Linked DNA regions of Youhaiella tibetensis. The protein of the gene in region 2 binds, or shares a complex with, the protein of the main gene of each other region. Links are inferred from orthologs where the notes say so. Each region holds a gene or a part of one and is shown on either strand. Other genes may lie near its edges.

Region 1 (3,205 bases), 840 kb from region 2 along the record:
TCCTTGGCCGCCAGCGCCACCAGGCGCTCGATGGCATACTGACCCAGCTCGGCCTTGGTGTTGCGCACCAGACGCGAGATCGAAACCTTGTCGCCATGCTCGGTGATGGCGTCGCTCACCCGCTCGGCAACCGCATGACGGCTGGCGACCGCCACGCGATGGTCCTCGCTCTGGTTGGCCACGATATCGATGAGGTCGTCATCCGAAAGCACGCTCGAGAACTCGAGCAGCGGCTTGGCCACCTCGATCACGTCATTGGCCAGCTTGACCACCACCGTGCCCGGCGCCCGGTCGAGCGGAGCCAGCAGCTTGGCCACGTGAGCCCGCGCTTCCACTTCCACCAGTTCGGCGAGTTGGCAGAGCACCTCGTCATACTGGATGACCTGTTCGTCGTCGCACCGGTCCGAAACGAAGGAGAAGAGCTGGGCCATGTTGCGGAACAACTGCTCCCGCTCCATGACGTTGGCGTCCCCGTTCAGCACGCGGAAGGTCGAGAATGCCTTCGTACCTTCTTCGATCTCTTGCATTTAGTCCCTCCGCGCGGGGTCGATCCGCCGATTTGGAAGACTTTGCCACCGCGCACTCGCAACCGGCTAAAGTGAGAAGGCGGAATTTGATTCAAATTTTAACGATTGGTTGTGTGGAAAACTGCCTCTCCGCGCCGCCTTGCCCCCGGTAGTCTGCGCCTCTCGGGCGCACACTTGTCCCCGCACCCCGAGCCATGCCCTCGCACCCCGCCGCCGATGCGGAGCAAACCGTTAACCAAAACGAAGAACCCGGCCACTAGGGCCGGGTCCTGGAGATTCGTACCGGTTGGTCGCCTTACTCGGCGGCGGCGGATTCACCGTCCGAAATCGCGTCTGCCGGCTTGCCGGTCTTGAGCGCCGCGCGGGCAGCGCGGATGCCGTCGCCATACTCCTTGGCGATGAGATCGAAATGGGCGAGCTGGCGGTCGATGATCTCGTCGGGAACCCCATCCATGGCCGCGGCCAGGTTCGAATAGAGCCGTGCCTTCTGGCCGGCGTCGAACAGGTTGTAGAGGTCCCGCGGCTGGCGATAGTCGTCGTTGCCGTCGCGGTGGTTATACCGGTCGGCATCGCCCGAGATCTTGAGCGGCGGCTCCTTGACCGACTTGTCCTCGACCGGACCGCCGAAGCTGTTGGGCTCGTAATAGGCGTCCGGGTTCGGATTGTTGGCGAAGAAGCGCATCGCCCCATCCTTGTGGTAGTGATGGACCGCAACCTTGGGCGCGTTGACCGGCAGCGCCTCGTAATGCGTGCCCAGGCGATAGCGGTGGGCGTCGGCATAAGAGAACACGCGCGCCTGCAGCATCTTGTCGGGCGAGTAACCGATGCCGGGCACCTTGTTGGACGGCGAGAACGCCGCCTGCTCGATCTCGGCGAAATAGTTGTCGGCGTTGCGGTTGAGCTCGACCACGCCCACCTCGATCACCGGGTAATCCGCATGCGGCCACACCTTGGTGAGGTCGAACGGGTTGTACCAATGCTTGTCGGCATCGGTTTCCGGCATGATCTGGACCTGCATGGTCCAGCGCGGGAACTCGCCGCGATCGATCGTGCCGAAGAGCTCTTCCTGGTAGGATTCGCGGCTCTCGCCGATGATCTTCTCGGCCTCGGCATTGGTGTAGTGCTTGTGGCCCTGCTGGGTCTTGAAGTGGAACTTCACCCAGAAGCGCTCGCCATCATCGTTCCAGAACGAATAGGTGTGCGAGCCGTACCCGTTCATATACATCGGCGCCACCGGCAGGCCGCGGTCCGAGAACAGCGTCGTGACCTGGTGCAGGCTTTCCGGCGACTGGCTCCAGAAATCCCACATCGCGGTCTTGGAGCGCAGGTTGGTCTTGGGATGGCGCTTCTGGGTGTGGATGAAGTCGGGGAACTTGAGCGGATCGCGCACGAAGAACACCGGGGTGTTGTTCCCCACCAGGTCCCAGTTGCCTTCCTCGGTATAGAACTTGATGGCGAAGCCGCGCACGTCGCGCTCGGCGTCGGCCGCACCCATCTCGCCGGCCACGGTCGAGAAGCGGATCAGCAGGTCCGTCTTCTTGCCCAGGCCCTGGAAGAGCTTGGCGCGGGTGTACTTGGAGATGTCGTTGGTGATGGTCAGGGTCCCGAAGGCGCCCCAACCCTTGGCGTGCACCACGCGCTCAGGAATGCGCTCGCGGTTCTGATGGGCCAGCTTCTCGAGGAGCTGATAGTCCTGCATCAATACCGGGCCGCGCGGACCAGCCGTCTCCGAATTCTGGTTGTCGGAAACCGGCGCGCCGGCACTCGTCGTCATGCGGGGACGATCGACCATGGCTGTAACTCTCTTGGGTAGATTCTCAACGGGGCGCATCTTACGCCGACGGGGCTAATTAGACAAATTGATAAGCCTATGGATCATGATAATATGAACTTATCATGAGCCTCACCCTCAAGCAGATGCGCTATGCTCTGGTCCTTGCCGAAACCGGCCATTTCGGGCGTGCCGCCGAACGCTGCCGCGTCACCCAGCCGGCGCTTTCCCAGCAGATCCAGCTCATCGAGGAGTTCTGCGGCGCCGCCCTTTTCGACCGCCAGGGCCGGACCGTGCGCCCTACCCCGCTCGGGGCCGAATTCGTCGAACGCGCCCGCAAGGTGCTCGAGGCCTCCGACGACCTGGTGTCCTTCGCCCAGGGCCATGCCGGCCAACCCTCCGGGCCGATTCGGTTCGGACTTATCCCCACCGTCGCGCCCTATCTGCTGCCCGACATATTCCCGGCCCTCCAGGCGCAGCTTCCGGACCTCATTTTCCGCGCCAGCGAAAGTCGCACCGAAACGCTGCTCAAGGCCCTGGCCGAAGGCCAGCTCGACCTGGCGCTCATCGCCAGCGAACCGCCGCCTGGCGGCCCGCGGCTGACCATCGCCCCGCTCTTCCCCGATCCCTTCGTGCTCGCCTCGGCGCGCAACGAAGCGCCCGAGGGCCCGGTGCCGCTCGCCAGCCTCCCGGCCGAGCGCATCCTGCTGCTCGATGAGGGCCACTGCCTGCGCGACCAGGCCATCGCCGCCTGTTCGCTCGAAGCCGATCCTTCCGCGCGCACGTTCGCGGCCACCTCGCTCTCGACCATCGTCGAGTTCGTGGCCAACGGCCAGGGCATCACGTTGTTGCCCGAAATCGCGCTGCGCAAGGAGGCCATTGACCCGCGCATCGCCATCCGCCCCCT
Region 2 (3,113 bases):
ATGCCGAGGCCGCCCTGCGCAACGCCAACGTCAAATTCACGCGGCGGTTCTCGCACGTGGAAGCGCGGGCGCTCGAGGACGGCGTCCCGCTCGCGGAAGCCGGACTGGAACGCCTTGATGGCTACTGGAACGAAATACGCAAGGCCGACAAGGCCAAGTGATCACTCGCCCTCGATGCGGCCGTTGAAGCGCTCCTGAAACTCGCGCAGGTGGCGTGGTTCGACGCGGACCACGAAATCCTGGCCCTTCTCGTCCGGCTCGATGCGCTCGATGATCTCGGCATGGCCGTAAAGCCAACCGACATCGCCGCCGGCCGCGTGAGGCACGTGGACGCGATAGGTCCGGCTGCCCGCCGACAGGGCCGCCTCGATAGCGATCTTTAGGTCTTCCAGACCCTCGCCGGTCTTGGCCGAAACCGGAACCGTCGCCGCAACGCGCCCCACCGGAGCGGTATTGGCGAGCGCGGGGATGGAGCCATCCTCGGCACGCGGCAGCAGGTCGATCTTGTTCCAGACCTCGATGACAGGCACGGTCTCGGACGACACCCCCAGTTCACCGAGCACGGTCAGCACGTCGCGGGCCTGCGCCTGGTGATCGGGATTGGCGACGTCCCGGATGTGGAGCACGACATCGGCCTGCGTGACTTCCTCGAGCGTGGCGCGGAAGGCGGCGACGAGGTCGTGCGGCAGGTCGGCGACGAAGCCGACCGTGTCGCTCACGATCACCTGGCGGCCATGCGGCAGTTCCAGCTTGCGAACGGTGGTATCGAGCGTGGCAAAGAGCAGGTTCTCGGCGAAGACGCCGGCACCGGTCAGGGTGTTGAAGAGGCTCGACTTGCCGGCATTGGTGTAGCCGACCAGGGCCACGATCGGGTACGGCACCTCGTCCCGGTTGCGTCGCTGCTGCTGACGGGTCTTGCGGACCTTCTCGATCCGCTCCTCGAGCAGCGCGATGCGCTCCTGAAGCAGGCGACGGTCGCTTTCGATCTGGGTTTCGCCGGGGCCGCCCAGGAAGCCGAAACCGCCGCGTTGCCGCTCAAGGTGCGTCCATGACCGGACGAGACGGCTCTTCTGGTAGTTGAGGTGGGCCAGTTCGACCTGGAGCACACCCTCGCGCGTGGCAGCGCGCTCCCCGAAGATTTCGAGGATGAGGGCCGTGCGGTCGAGAACCTTGGCCTTGGTCTCGCGCTCGAGGTTACGCTGCTGGATCGGCGTCAGGGCCGTGTCGACGAGAAGGAGTTCGATCTCCTCCTCCTGCACGCGCCTGGCAATGGCTTCCACCTGCCCGCCGCCGATGAAGGTGGCAGGCCGCACTTCGCGAACGCGGATGACCTCGGAGAACACGATCTCGAGCCGGATCGCGGCCGCCAGGCCTTCGAACTCGGCCTTGCGCGCTTCGATGCTGTGATAGACAGACGCGCCACGCACGTCCGGGACGATCAGTCCCACACGTGTCGGAGCCTCGCGTTGATCGATAAAGGCCTGAGGACCGCCCTTGCGGTCCTCGCCGTCGTCGAAATCGTCCGACGGATTATGCGGATCAGGCGTTGTCGCCTCCGGTATGCTCGGGATCGAAGAGCTGGATCGGCGCACCCGGCATGATGGTCGAGATCGCATGCTTGTAGACAAGCTGCGACTGGGCATCACGACGGAGCAGCAGGCAGAAATTGTCGAACCAGGTAATTATGCCCTGCAGCTTGACGCCGTTCACGAGGAAAATCGTGACCGGGACTTTCTGCTTGCGCACGTGATTGAGGAAGGAATCCTGGAGGTTTTGTGCTTTTTCGGCGGGCATTTAGGCCTCTTCTCGCGGCTTCTGTTTAGCGGGCAGGCTCATCGCCACCCTTCTTGTAGGTGAGGACCTTGGCCGCCGCAGGCCTGTCCTTCCCGGAAAGTCATCAAGCAAATCTAATTGGTCAGGCACTATGGCACATCTGAAAATCCGTGCCTACCGGTGATCATAGCCGCCTCAACGGCAATGAACACCCCAGAATTTCGAATACGCCCTATAGCCCCAGCGACTTGATCTTGCGGTGCAATGCACTGCGCTCCATGCCGACGAACTCGGCAGTCTTGGAGATATTGCCCCCGAAACGCTCGATCTGCGCCAACAGGTACTGACGTTCGAAAACCTCGCGGGCGTCGCGCAGCGGCAGGCTCATCAGGTGCGCCGATGCATCGGTGTCGCCCACCGTCGGCAGCACCTCGCCGATATCGGACGGCAGCATCGCGGCGGTGATGACCCCATCTTCGGGCGCCTGCCCCTTCATCAGGATCAGCAGCCGCTCGATGGAGTTGCGCAACTGACGCGCGTTGCCCGGCCAATCCTGGGCCTGGAGCACCGCGATGGCGTCATCGCCGATGGTCATGCGCGGCAGGTTGTGCATGCGGCAGACCTGCTCGATGAATGCGCTTACCAGCGGCGGCACGTCCTCGCGCCGCTCCTTGAGCGGGGTGAGTTGAACCGGCACGATTGAGAGGCGATGGTATAGGTCGGAGCGAAACTGCCCGGCCTCGACGAGCGAGGGGATGCTCTGCGAACTCGAGGAGATGATTCGAACATCGATCGGCACGGCGACCTGTCCGCCCACGCGGTTGAACTTGTTCTCCACCAGCGTGCGCAGCAGGGCCGCCTGGGCGGAAGGAGGGAGCGCGGTGACTTCCGACAGGTAGAGCGTGCCCCCGTGAGCGCGCTCAAGCGCACCGACCTCGGTGCGCAGGATGCCGCTTTTCTCGCGTGTTTCGCGGCCGAACAGCACCACGGGCACCTCGTCGGGCGCATAGAGCGAGGCGTTGATCTCGATGAACGGCGCCTGCGCACGCGGGCTGCGCTGATGGATGAGCCGTGCCACGAGACCCTTGCCGGCGCCCGAAGGGCCAGCAACGAAAATACGCGAGTTGGTCGGCGCGGACTTCTCGATGATGCCCTTGACCTGCTGGAGGGCCGGCGAGTGGCCGACCATCTCGGTATTGGTCCCCGCGCCGCGTTCCTTGAGTTCGGCCACCTCGTTGCGCAGGCGCGTGGCTTCCACGGCGCGCTGGGTGATCAGCAGCAGGCGATCGATCTTGAAGGGTTTCTCGATATAGTCGTAGGCGCCACGCTTGATGGCGGAC

Evidence for each region.
Region 1: the proteins of hfq (region 2) and FNA67_RS15030 are in contact, whole or in part, in a crystal structure (PDB 3VU3), measured with the Escherichia coli proteins. The link is inferred for Youhaiella tibetensis from one-to-one orthologs.

What each region holds. Positions count from the first base shown.
Region 1 is NZ_CP041690.1:3,068,461-3,071,665, forward strand. What follows is about bases 72-2,958. They hold FNA67_RS15030 (catalase), read right to left. Parts: upstream 2,320-2,958; coding sequence 823-2,319; downstream 72-822. Other genes in these bases: FNA67_RS15025 (DUF2336 domain-containing protein), read right to left, coding at 72-527; FNA67_RS15035 (hydrogen peroxide-inducible genes activator), read left to right, coding at 2,424-2,958. Also shown: more of FNA67_RS15025, read right to left, coding at 1-71; more of FNA67_RS15035, read left to right, coding at 2,959-3,205.
Region 2 is NZ_CP041690.1:2,223,486-2,226,598, forward strand. Bases 168-2,962 are described here. They hold hfq (RNA chaperone Hfq), read right to left. Parts: upstream 1,795-2,962; coding sequence 1,540-1,794; downstream 168-1,539. Other genes in these bases: hflX (GTPase HflX), read right to left, coding at 168-1,448; ntrX (nitrogen assimilation response regulator NtrX), read right to left, coding at 2,006-2,962. Outside these bases: mazG (nucleoside triphosphate pyrophosphohydrolase), read left to right, coding at 1-161; more of hflX, read right to left, coding at 162-167; more of ntrX, read right to left, coding at 2,963-3,113. UniProt on the Escherichia coli protein: RNA chaperone that binds small regulatory RNA (sRNAs) and mRNAs to facilitate mRNA translational regulation in response to envelope stress, environmental stress and changes in metabolite concentrations.